4 regions of the Priestia sp. 10L35 genome follow, and region 1 is predicted to be linked to each of the others. Evidence: riboswitches for the same ligand, from Rfam matches in the RefSeq annotation. Region 1 holds a riboswitch; each other region holds the start of a gene.
What was found. Region 1 has a riboswitch for cobalamin ahead of AC1DEF_RS00085 (ribonucleoside-diphosphate reductase subunit alpha). Riboswitches for the same ligand answer to the same signal wherever they lie in the genome.
Positions count from the first base shown of each region.

Region 2: it holds a riboswitch for cobalamin, as region 1 does, so the genes downstream of both, metE (5-methyltetrahydropteroyltriglutamate--homocysteine S-methyltransferase) here and AC1DEF_RS00085 (ribonucleoside-diphosphate reductase subunit alpha) in region 1, are expected to answer to the same signal.
Region 3: it holds a riboswitch for cobalamin, as region 1 does, so the genes downstream of both, nikA (nickel ABC transporter substrate-binding protein) here and AC1DEF_RS00085 (ribonucleoside-diphosphate reductase subunit alpha) in region 1, are expected to answer to the same signal.
Region 4: it holds a riboswitch for cobalamin, as region 1 does, so the genes downstream of both, AC1DEF_RS10145 (ABC transporter substrate-binding protein) here and AC1DEF_RS00085 (ribonucleoside-diphosphate reductase subunit alpha) in region 1, are expected to answer to the same signal.

Region 1 covers NZ_JBFTKA010000001.1:17,223-20,386, reverse strand. The annotation lists gene AC1DEF_RS00085 (ribonucleoside-diphosphate reductase subunit alpha) at 1-1,699, opposite strand, end outside; cobalamin riboswitch at 1,833-2,018, opposite strand; gene menC (o-succinylbenzoate synthase) at 2,299-3,164, opposite strand, start outside.
Region 2 covers NZ_JBFTKA010000003.1:743,377-746,540, forward strand. The annotation lists gene metE (5-methyltetrahydropteroyltriglutamate--homocysteine S-methyltransferase) at 1-1,318, opposite strand, end outside; cobalamin riboswitch at 1,469-1,657, opposite strand; SAM riboswitch class I at 1,737-1,847, opposite strand; gene AC1DEF_RS15205 (hypothetical protein) at 1,927-2,178, opposite strand; gene AC1DEF_RS15210 (metallophosphoesterase family protein) at 2,600-3,164, opposite strand, start outside.
Region 3 covers NZ_JBFTKA010000009.1:102,900-106,063, reverse strand. The annotation lists gene ftsZ (cell division protein FtsZ) at 310-1,314, shown strand; cobalamin riboswitch at 1,317-1,506, shown strand; gene nikA (nickel ABC transporter substrate-binding protein) at 1,651-3,164, shown strand, end outside.
Region 4 covers NZ_JBFTKA010000002.1:813,919-817,082, reverse strand. The annotation lists gene AC1DEF_RS10155 (YpjP family protein) at 161-763, shown strand; gene AC1DEF_RS10150 (thioredoxin family protein) at 952-1,266, shown strand; cobalamin riboswitch at 1,357-1,489, shown strand; gene AC1DEF_RS10145 (ABC transporter substrate-binding protein) at 1,748-2,707, shown strand; gene AC1DEF_RS10140 (adenosylcobinamide amidohydrolase) at 2,796-3,164, shown strand, end outside.

The DNA of each region.
Region 1 (3,164 bases):
CGGTTAAGTAAGCAATTTGCTCGTACAATTCATCGCAATATGCTACCGCTTCATCTGTTTCCCATGCTATTTTCTTTAAGGCAAGCAGATGGTTCCAACCAAATGTGCCAAGTCCTACTGCGCGGTACTTTTGGTTTGTTAGTTTTGCTTGAAGTACTGGCAAATCATTTAACTCAATAACGTTATCAAGCATGCGTACTTGAATTGGAATTAAACGTTCAAGCACATCTTCAGTTACGGCTCTCGCTAAGTTGATAGAAGAAAGATTACATACAACAAAATCGCCCGGATTCTTTGTAATAATAATTTTTCCGTCTTCCGTAATTTCCTCTGTTACGACCGTTGTGCTTTGGTTTTGCGTAATTTCTGTACATAAGTTGCTGCAGTAGATCATGCCCTCGTGGCGGTTTTGATTAGCTCGGTTAACCGTATCACGATAAAACATATAAGGCGTTCCGGTTTCAAGCTGGGAAAGCATAATGCGCTTGAAGATTTCAATAGCAGGTACTGTTTCTCTTGAAAGCTGTTCATTATTTACACACTCAGCGTAACGAGTGCGGAACGAACCGCTGCCTTCTTCTTCATCATAAAAATCTTCTAACGAGTAGCCCATCAGCGTACGAACTTCGTGAGGATCGAATAAGTGCCAGTCTTCACGTGCCTCTACTTTTTCCATAAACAAATCTGGCAAACATACGCCAGTGAATAAATCATGCGTGCGCTGACGTTCGTCACCATTGTTCAAACGCGCGTCTAAGAATGAAAAGATGTCTTTGTGCCATACGTCTAAATATACGGCAATAGCTCCTTGTCGTTGACCTAGCTGATCGACACTTACAGCCGTATTATTTAGCTGTTTCATCCATGGAATTGTTCCTGATGATACGCCTTTAAAGCCTTTTATATCACTTCCTCGGCTTCTAATATGACCAAGGTAGACACCAATTCCGCCTCCATTTTTACTAAGCGTGGCCAAATCTGTATTGCTATCATAAATACCGCGTAAGCTGTCATCAATCGTATCAATAAAGCAGCTAGATAGCTGTCCGTAGCTCTTTCCTGCGTTTGAAAGTGTTGGTGTGGCAACCGTCATATATAGACTAGAAAGCGCCCAATACGCTTCTTTTACTAATGCTGTTCGATTTTCTTTCTTTTCTTGAGACATCAGCGTCATAGCAATGATAAGAAAACGTTCTTGCGGTAATTCGTATACGCGCTTATCATGTGATGTCGCTAAGTAGCGATCTGCTAATGTCAACAATCCAATGTATGTAAATAAACGATCGCGTTCAGGAATAATGACTGAAGCAATTTCATTAATTTCTTCTTCTGTATATGTTTTTAATAGCTGCTTATTATAAATGCCGATTTTTGTTAGTTCTTGAATAAGCTGATAAAACGAACCGTACTTCTCTTTTTTATCGTAACCTCGGTTGTCCGCTGCTTTTCGATATAGTTCGTTTAAGTAGACGTCTGCCGCTACGTACGTCCAATCGGGTTCTTCCATTGAAATACGCTCTAAGGCTGCCAAAATTAGGACGTTTGCAACCTTTTCGTCCGTCATATTTTCCTTTACTGTAACAGTTTGAATAACCTTTTCCTCATAAAAAGAAAAATCAAGCTGCGTAAATTCTTTTTTTAAACGTTCAATATATGCAGTTAATTCATGTAGAATTGTAGGCTTTAATGTATTCACCATAAATATGGCTCCTCTCTTCACTTCAAAATAAAAAATCGCTCACCGTACCTCGGTGAGCGAATAGAACGAAGATAGAAGAAGACACTAAGTCTTTTCTCAATCCTCGCTCTACCCTCTCACCTCCCGAAGAAGATAAAACGACATAAAAAAGGCAGGTCTCCTGACTTATGCTTCTTTTTACTTTAAGGCCTTCCCATGATGTTTACTCACAGTGGATTTCCTTATTTCATCAGCATTCACAGTTGCGGGGACAGCTTTGGATTTTCACCAAATTCCCTTTTAAGTCTTTTTATCAGACACCTTTTTCACTGGAAAACACAAAATATAGTATTTTATTATGGATTTCAAAACAACATATTGTGTTATGTTATAAACACATTATATAGGACAACTTAGAAAACTATCAACCTATTTTCAAAAATAATTTTGTTTTTTACGATAAAACTCTTCGACTTTTTTCATCAAACTATTCCATCATAACATGTTTTGACACGCTTGATGGAACAATGTGCTCTTTTTAAAAAATTTGTCCTATTTTTCTACTAAACATTGACAACCTCAATAAAAAAAACCGTTTTTCATCAAAAAACGGTTGTTAATTATTTGTATTCTTTTTCAAATGCTGTGATTGTTTTGATAAACTTTTTATCAATATCGTATCCTATCCCCGGTTTTCCCTTCACCTTTATTACTCCGGCTTCTACCTCTACTTCGGGCTTAATAATATCTTTTTCCCAATAGCGAGACGACGCAGAAATATCACCTGGTATCGTGAAAGAAGGCAGTGTGGCAAGGGCAAGGTTATGAGCTCGTGAAATCCCTGCTTCTAACATTCCTCCAACCCAAAGTTTTACACCATGCTGGGCGCATAAATTATGAATTTGCTTTGCTACGGACATTCCGCCAACTCGCCCGATTTTCACATTGATAATCTTACAGCTTTCTTGTTCGATTGCATGACGTGCATCTTCATAGCTCACAATACTTTCATCTAAGCAAATTGGCGTCTTTATTTGCTTTTGTAACAATCGATGATCAAGGATATCATCAGAACTTAACGGCTGTTCGATCATCATTAAATTCAATTCATCTAGTTTCTTCAATGAATCACTATCGCTTAACGTATAGGCCGAATTGGCATCAGCCATAAGAGGAATGCTTGGAAATTCATCTCGAATTTGTTTCAGTAGCTCATAGTCAGCACCCGGCTTAATTTTCACTTTAAAGCGCTTATAGCCATCTTTCATGTAAGTCTTTATTTGTTCTTTCATTACAGAAATGTCATTTAAGCCAACTACCACTCCAGCTTCTACAGCAGGCCTTACTCCGCCAATTACTTCAGATAACGGCTTATTTTGCCGCTTTGCATACAAATCCCATACAGCACAGTCCAAAGCTGCTTTAGCCATGTTATTTCGCTTTAGAGGTTTGAATAGCTTTTGAACATCCTCTGGTTTTTGAAGCT
Region 2 (3,164 bases), on a different contig from region 1:
AGCTTCCAATCGTTGTCGTTGGAAGAAGCGGCAGTTGAAAAGCTTCTTGCTGAACGCGCTGACGTACGTCAAACGGCGCTTGTCGCTCTGCTTTATAGCTGTGCAGCTGCTTCAGCTCTTTTTGCACGTCTTGATGATTTCGAAAAGATGAACCATTTAATGCTTGAATTGCCTGTTTGCTTACGCTTATTTCTTCTTCTATTGCTTCTTTTCCTTGCTGCACCGCTTTTGTTAACAGCGTAATTTCCTTTAGCTTTTCATCTGCAAAAGAGAGCGCATTTTTCAATACTGGATCAATCGTCTCTTCATTTTTCACCGTGACAGGAACATGTAGCAGACTTGATGAAGGCTGCAGGATTAGACGATCTTTTGATACAGCTTCTTCAATTTCACTGATTGTTAAAAGCTGTTCGTCCAAATTTTCACGCCAAATGTTTCGTCCGTCAATCACTCCTGCTGCCAGCACTTTATCAGTCGGAAAACCATATTTATTAAGCGCAGTGAGATTTTCGCCTCGGTCATGCACAAAGTCTAAACCGATTCCTTCAACAGGAAGAGACACAACTTCTTTGTAGTGATCAACGCTGTCAAAATACGTTTGCAAAATGACTTTTACATTCGGTGCCGCTTCCTTCAAAGTTTGATAGACTTCTGTGTAAAGCGCCAGGTCTTCTTTTGATAGCGTTGTAGCTAAAACCGGCTCATCTATTTGTACCCACTCTACTCCTTCTGCTTGCAGCTCCGCTAAGATAGTTGCATAAAGCGGAACAAATTGTTCAACTACTTCTTTAAACTCACTTTTTTTATATCCTTTTGACAGCTTCACAAATGTTACTGGACCTAAAATCACGGGCTTACCTTCAATATTCAGCTTCTGTTTTGCTTCTTTGTAAAATTGAAGCGGGCGATTTTCTACAAGTGCCGGCGTACATTCCTCAAGCTCTGGTACAATATAGTGATAATTTGTGTTAAACCATTTTGTCATCGTAGAGGCTACCGCACCTTTTGTTCCTCGCGCAATCTCAAAATACGTTTCAAGCGATACCGCTCCCCCGTCATAATCAAAGCGCTTTGGCACCAAACCAAACATAACAGCTGTATCTAACACATGATCGTATAAGCTAAAATCGCCGACTGGAATCAATTCAATTCCTGCGTCACGCTGTTTTTTTAGATGCGCTAGACGAAGAGCTTCAATTTCTTGAAGAAAGATATCTTTCTCTAGTTTTCCTGCCCAAAACTGCTCAAGCGCTTTTTTCCATTCTCGTTTTTCACCAATTCTTGGATAACCTAAGTTCGAACTTTTTACACTGCTCATTTTTTCCACTCCCTGTATATTTTTTTATCGGTAAACTAAAAAATCTCTCTTTTCGAAATAAAAAGAGAGATGATACGCATACTTAACTAAAGTTGAGATAGCCTGTTTTTCTCAACACGTATTCCTCACTCCTCTCTATATCCCGTAGAGCTTAAGTGCATACAACAGGCAGGTCTCCTGACTTAGGTTCATCGCTTCCTATCCCTTCCCATTTCAAAATGAAACAGTGGTTAATAAGTTGCTCCCCATTACAGTGGCGGGACCGCGCCGGCTTTTCACCGGTCTTCCCTTTTAAGCTGCGTACATTCGTTACACAGCACCTGATGCATTTCTATGAAATTGTTTATTCAAAACACCTTCACATAAAATAAAAAGCCTCTATATCATGAATAGAGAGGCATAGTATCTATGAAATCCTCTCTTATTTTTCAAAGCTGTACGCTTTGCAGGATGTAGCACCTTTTTAACAAAATTGTTAAATGGTTGCCGGGCTTCACAGGGCCAGTCCCTCCGCCTCTCTCAATAAGAGTTTTAATTGTTTATAATGTTTTGAATTTAGAGTTATCTTAACACCTTACATTTACGTTGTCAAAAAAAATTTTAAAAAATCAGTTTTCAGGAGGTGCTGACGCTAATTTTTGCCTTAACAATTTGTAATCATCTTTTCGATGTGTTTCGATCAAGTCTTTTGCTCCTTGATGATACCCTGAAGAATAGATGTACTCTACCGCGGTTTCGATAAGCATTCTCTTTTCTTCCGCACACTCCCGATCCATTAAAGGGAACAGTCTACCTAAAAGGTCATTTAAATCTTCCTTAATAAAACGATTAAGTCCTTCTTGCATCTTTTCGTTTGCCATGATAGCTCCTCCATTTGCTGTGTATCTTCTAAGCCTCTATAAACAGGCAGTTCACTGTAAATTTTAAGATAAAGTTAAGTCATTAAACAGTATATCAAGTGAATGTTTTTCTTCAATTACATATGTAATACAAATATATGACAAATATAGAGAATATATCATTATTCACTATCTATTATAACGTTTGACTGAGCCTTCTGCTACAAGGTTTCGTTAAGAGTTATGTACGGTTTTCCCGCAGGGGTCCTCGCCTTGTCCTTCAATCACCTGCTAGAAAGACCTATACACATGAAACCTACGTTTGCCTTAACAAAAAAACGAACCACTAATCACACATCTTGATCGATGATTCGTTTCACTTCGTCTAAAACCCTTTTGTTCCAGCCTCTTTTTTTGAACCTAACTTTCTACTTTCTTGTTTTTACAAACAATTTCTTCGAGGTCGTCCAAAATCCTTCCAAAGAAGAGGACCTAAAATGTCGTACCTGCTTACAAAAAATTCCGTAAAATTATAATTATTTAAAATTAAAGGCGGCTCAAAATCAAGGGGAGCGCCGGCGCCTCCTGACAATACAAAATCAGTGCCTCTTCCAAGCGTAAACGACCCGTTTCTGTTTTTTCTAATAAACTGCTCGTCATACGCATGCACGTGGCTGACTAACACTTTTTTCACGCGGTGTTCTTGAATTAAATCAAAAAACTCTTGACTTTGAGGAGTCGTTACAGGAAACCCTTCAAGGTTTGTCCACCGACCGATATTTGGCTGCGCATGCATGGCTATAACGGTATTACGAGGAGCATCCTCTAGCTGCTGCTCTAAATAATTAAGCTCTCTATCTGTAAATCCATATATTTTATTTTTGGGACTGATGACATTATTTAATGCGATGCACCGGAAGTTAAAGACAGGAATATCAATAACCCAGTGTACTTTTCCGATAGTGGCTCTGAAGTTTTCGAGATTGCTTTCATCAAGGTACAGTTCA
Region 3 (3,164 bases), on a different contig from region 1:
TTGTCTATAAAAATATTATTCTCTTAGTCACATCTTACTCAAAATTAAATACAGACATCTGTCAAATGAATGATACAATAAGCTTATATGCCATTTTGAGTGGAAAAACCATAAAAGAGTTCGGCGTACTAATTTTAGAACAACAATAAATTTACATAAAGATGTAAAGATTTAAAGGTTAAAAGAGAAGTGTATAAAATCTGTAAAACAAAAGAACAGTTACGCGTTAAACATAGGAGTAAAAGGTTCTTCACGTGTTTTTTCGGATAATAAGAGAAAGTAATTTTGATCATTGAGGAGGAACTTAGAATGTTTGGATTTGATGCAGATGTATCGCCATTAGTGCGAATTAAAGTAATTGGGGTCGGCGGTGGAGGAAATAACACCGTTAACCGTATGATTGAACACGGTGTACAAGGAGTAGAATTTATCGCCGTTAATACGGATGCTCAGGCGCTTAACTTATCTAAAGCAGATGTGAAAATGCAGATTGGTGCGGCCTTAACGCGAGGATTAGGTGCAGGAGCTAATCCAGAAGTGGGAAGAGAAGCAGCCGAAGAAAGCAGAGAACAAATTCAAGAAGTACTGCAAGGCGCAGATATGGTATTCGTAACAGCTGGCATGGGCGGAGGAACCGGTACTGGAGCAGCTCCGGTTATTGCCCAAATTGCCCGTGAACTAAATGCTTTAACAATTGGAGTAGTCACTCGCCCGTTCAAGTTTGAAGGAAATAAACGTACGAAGCAAGCAGTAGGCGGTATTACTGCGATGAATGAATCGGTAGATACTCTTATTGTGATTCCAAACGACCGCTTGCTTGAAATTGTCGATAAAAAGACGCCTATGCTTGAAGCATTCCGTGAAGCAGATAATGTTCTTCGCCAAGGTATTCAAGGTATTTCAGATTTAATCGCTGTTCCGGGGCTGATTAACCTTGACTTTGCTGATGTAAAAACAATCATGTCTAATCAAGGATTTGCGCTTATGGGTATCGGACGAGCTTCTGGATCAGACCGGGCAATTGAAGCAGCGAAAAAAGCGATTTCTAGTCCGCTGCTAGATGCATCGATTGATGGAGCAAGAGGCGTGCTGTTGAACATTACGAGCGGCAGCAGCCTGAGTCTTTACGAAGTACAGGAAGCAGCAGATATTGTCACGTCTGCTTCTGATCAGGACTTAAATATGATTTTTGGGTCCGTGATTAATGAAGATTTAAAGGACGAAATGATGGTAACCGTTATTGCCACTGGATTTGATGATGAAGATGTTTCACCATCAGCTTCTACTTCTAGAGTTTCAAGAGCACGCTACTAAATTAAATAACCAGTTTTTATGGTGGCAATTGTTTTTCAATTGCCTTAAAAGGGAATCCGGTGCAAATCCGGAGCGGTCCCGCCACTGTAACAAGGAGCCTTATGTCAAAAAGCCACTGTCTATTTAGAGACGGGAAGGCGGTATAAGGCAATGACTTGAAGCCAGGAGACCTGCCATAAATCGCAGCACACAATAACCTACGAGGATAGGGAGGTGTTTTGGCAGAATCAAAAATAAGATAAACAAGGGATACGTTTATCTGAATTTGTTTTGAAGACAAGCACTTCTTTTTAGAAGTGCTTTTTTTGTGTATTAAAATAGAAGGTGGAAAGATCAATGATAAATAATAAAAAACTCGTATCTATGATATTTCTTGTGTTACTTTGCCTCACTGCTTGCGCTCCTAATGAAGAGAGCATAAGTATAAAAGAAAGAAAGAAAACGGATAAAAGTGTGACGTTTTTATTTAATTTTACATCTGCAACGCTTGATCCTCATACGGATGATAATTATACAGCAGTTCGTGCGGGAGTAGGGGAGACGCTTGTTAAAATCAGCAATGATTTAAAAATAAAGCCCTGGCTTGCTGAAAAGTGGAAAACGGAAGATAACGGTCTTACGTGGACATTTACGATAAGAAAGAATATTACGTTTCAAAATGGTAAAGCGCTAGATGAAAATGCCGTTAAGTCTTCTCTTCAAAGAACGATAGATCAAAGTTATGCGATGAAAAACGCTTTAAATATTAAAGAAATGAAAGCGAACGGTCATGCGCTGACAATTACATTAAAAGAACCAATGCCTAAATTTCCTTCTGAGTTAGTGCATCCAAACACAGCTATTATAGATGTTGATGTTTCTAATATAGCTAAGAAGCCTATTGGCACAGGTCCATTTCAAGTTTTGACTTTCGATCAAGGAAATCAAGTGAAGTTAGAAAGATATGAACATTATTGGAATGGGAAAGTAAAATTGAAAAATGCGATCTTTGCATTTAACGAAGATGCTAATGCGCGAGTTGCGGCTCTTCAGTCCGGAACAGCCGATATTATTTATCGCCCGCCTTTAGAAAGCTTGAGCACTTTACAAGCGAATTCGTCTTTCAAAGTAAGTGGAGTACCTAGTGTGCGTACTCATTTATTGCTTTATAATCAAACCAATGACGCATTAAAAGACGAAACTGTAAGAAAAGCTATCGATACCTTACTGAACCGGAAAGAAATTGTCAGCAGCATAATGAACAATCAAGCGGCAGCGGCTCGAGGTCCATTTTTACCCCAATTTCCTTTTGCTGATAATACTGCTAGTGAGACAAAAGGAATAGCATATGCTAAAAAATATTTAGAGAAAGCAGGCTATCAACTCAAAAATGGCAAAGTAATCAAAAATGGAAAGCCATTATCCCTCTCTCTTGTCACATACAGCTCATTGCCAGAACTTCCTTTGATTGCTCAGCTTATACAGTCTAATGCGAAAGAGTTAGGAATTAATATTAAGATTCACCTAGTTGAAGACAGCGATGAATATGTAATGGCAAAAGATGATTGGGATTTAGCATTGTACAGCCTTATCACAGCACCTAGAGGGGATGCCAGCTATTATTTAAGCACGAACTATTTGCCGGGCGGTGGTTTAAATGCCAGCCGGATTAATGACGATACGCTAACAAAAATGATAGAACAGTTAAATTCAACAGTAGATGACGCAAAACGAGATCAGCTAGCCAAGCAAGCAACCGCTTTGATTAATGGGGAAATGCTGACGTCATCGATTGTACATCCAAACATTGTTGTTGCTTATAATCAAAAAGTGAAAAACTGGACAACAAATCCAAGCGAGTATTATATGCT
Region 4 (3,164 bases), on a different contig from region 1:
TGCTAACTAAAAAGTCTTCGAATGCCCGTAGGCAGCATAAATGAATAAGCAAATATAGGTAAAAAATTAATAAGTATGTTACAATACCTAGTGAGTTATAACAATGAATTTTACGATATGAAAAGACCATATGGGAAAAGATGAGAAAGGAAAGATACGAATGCCTAGATGGATAAAAAGAATGCTAGTTGTATTTATTACAGTATTTACATTTGGGCTTGTCACTCCACCAGAATATTTATACGTTGATGATGCAAAAGCGGACAAGCAACATAAAGCAGGGTATGTAAGAGAAACAACTCCTGTCACAGCTGTTATAGAAGATATTCATTTGCCATATGAAGAACCAAAATATGAAGACGTTTCATCATTTGTTACGTATGCAATGGAATCAGCTGAAAAACAGTCAGTGGAAAAATTCGGAACAAAAATTGGGCCTGTCATTGAAGATGAATTTCGTCAAGCAGTGTTACCTAAAATTGAAGAAGTGCTGACCGACATTGGCACTGAACGTGAACAGTCAATTCAGAATCTCGAGATAAGCGAGCATCCTGCTGCTGGCTACGGTGAAAAGATTTTCCATGTATATGACCGGGAAACCGGTCAGGACTTAATACGGTTTCATGTACGGCGCGAAAATCCTCCAAAAGATGGATACTGGTTTAATTTTCACTATCATGCGGCTGCAGATAATTTTCAAAAGCATTATGATTTAGGGAAAATTTATTGGAACCGAAACATGCCGCCTAAATGGTTTAGCTGATAATAGACACAACATTCTGCGATTTCGAAATGTTAGCTTTTTTAAGCTAGCATTTTTTTACGTCTAAAACCGTTATGGTCTAAATAAGCTGAAACATTAGCACAACGATAAAAAAATCGTTTATAATGAAGTCAGACTTCTTACCATAGAATAGTGAGAAGGAACGAATAGATGCTGGAGGTAACACAATGAAACAATTTACGGAAGAAAAACAATTTCGCGAACAAATTAAGAACGAAACACTAAGCGTTGGGATTTTTACGACAACGTGGTGTCCTGATTGCAAACGTTTGGATATGTTCATTGATGAAATCGTTGATGAAAACACAGATAAAGCATGGTTTAAAATTGACAAGGATGAGTTTGAAGAACTTTCTGCTGAAAACAATGTAATGGGTATTCCTTCTCTTCTTGTATATAAAAACGGTGAAAAAATTGCACACTTGCACAGTGCAAATGCTAAAACGCCTGAAGCGGTCCGTGAATTTTTAGCAACTCTTTAATCCCTTAAGCTGCGAGAGCATTCTCGCAGCTTTTTTTGTGAGAATGGCTATTTCCATTTTTCCATGAGTGGGGTATACTAGGACAAGTGAATAATCGTAAAGCAATAAGGTCTCAATTTAAAGATTGAGTGAAAAGGGAAGTCTGGTGAAAAACCAGCGCGGTCCCGCCACTGTAAGCGCTTTGTGCGTAAGTCAGGAGACCTGCCTTATTGTTAGCTGTGAAACCTTCGAGGAAGGGTGAAGCAGGGTAATGAACATACATATCAAGTATAGTGAACGGATTCTTTTCCTGCTTATCTTGACGTTACCTGCTTTGCTTTCAATTGAAAGTAAAGCTTTTTTATTTTGAAGCTGCCGGCGAGCAGTATACATAGTCAAAGCGGAAAAACGGGATAGCGCTGCTTTTTGCATGATCATTTGCTTTTTCTTTAACGTGGAGGTTTCGTATTCACAATGAACAATATATAGGGGGAGTATTTAGATGAAAAAATGGCTTTCGTATTCCATTATTGCACTGTTAGTCATCGTACTTGCTGCATGCGGTGCAGGCAGCCAAAGCAACAGTGATAAAAAAACGAAGCAAGATACGGCACAAACGTCACAAGCTGCATTTCCAGTGAAGGTAAAAGACGCGCGTGATAAAGAAATTACGTTGAAAAAACAGCCTAAGAAAATTGTTTCCTTAATGCCAAGTAATACGGAGATTGTATATGCCCTTGGCCTTGAAAAAGAATTAGTCGGTGTTACAAGCAACGATGATTATCCTAAAAGCGTAAAGAAAAAAGCGCAGGTAGGAGATATGAACGTTAATGCGGAAAAAGTTATTGCTTTAAATCCTGATTTAGTGCTGGCACACGCTTCAAGTATGGGCGTTTCGGATGAAGTATTTAAACAAATTGAAAGTGCGGGTATTCCGGTATTTGTTGTAAAAGATTCAACAACGTTTGATACGGTTTATGATTCTATTACGCAAATCGGTAAATTAACAGGTAAAACAAAAGAAGCTAATCAAACAATTAAAGACATGAAAGAAAAAGTAGCTTCAATTGAGAAAAAAGCAAAAACGATTTCAAAAGAAGATCGTAAAAAAGTATGGATAGAGGTATCAGGAGCTCCTGAGATTTATACAACAGGAAAAGGTACGTTCATGAACGAAATGCTTACTATGATCGGTGCTGATAACGTAGCAGCTAGTGAAAAAGGTTGGGTTAAGTTTTCTGAAGAGCAAGTTGTTAAGTTAAACCCTGACGTTATTATCGCAACGTATGATGCAGACAAAAATGAGATTATGAAGCGTCCCGCTTGGAGCAGCATGACTGCTGTAAAAGAGGGTAACATCGAGAAGGTTGATCAAAACAAAATCAATCGCTTAGGACCTCGTATTGTAGATGGCTTAGAGGACTTAGCAAAAGCAGTATACCCTGAGGTGTACAATAAATAAGAAGAGGGACCATATTCCAGTTCGAATTGAAAAGGGGATTGGTCCCTTTTCACATCTTAAAATTGAAGAAAGGCCTGAGCTTTTAATCATGAAAACCGAGACTTCTTATAAAACATACAGCTCAGGGGTTTTAGGAACAGGCATTACGGAAACGGACACCTTTTACAATCGATTTGTTCACAAAGACTATTATTCAGATACTCCTTCTTTGGAGTATGAGCAATATTTGATGAAAGAAAATGTGCGCCATGAGCAAATCGTAGGGTTGATGACAGCCGTGTGGTTAAAAGAAAGAGCGGTTTACTGTTATGAAGGCTACGGAGTAAGAGTAGCTTCCGTGATAACGGCTGGAGTAGGAAACGCAGTAGATATTACAGCTGACGAAGCTGTCCCGTTCTATTCCTCTCCTGGTACAATTAATATGTTTTTTTTCGTGGAAGGTACGCTTACGGATGCA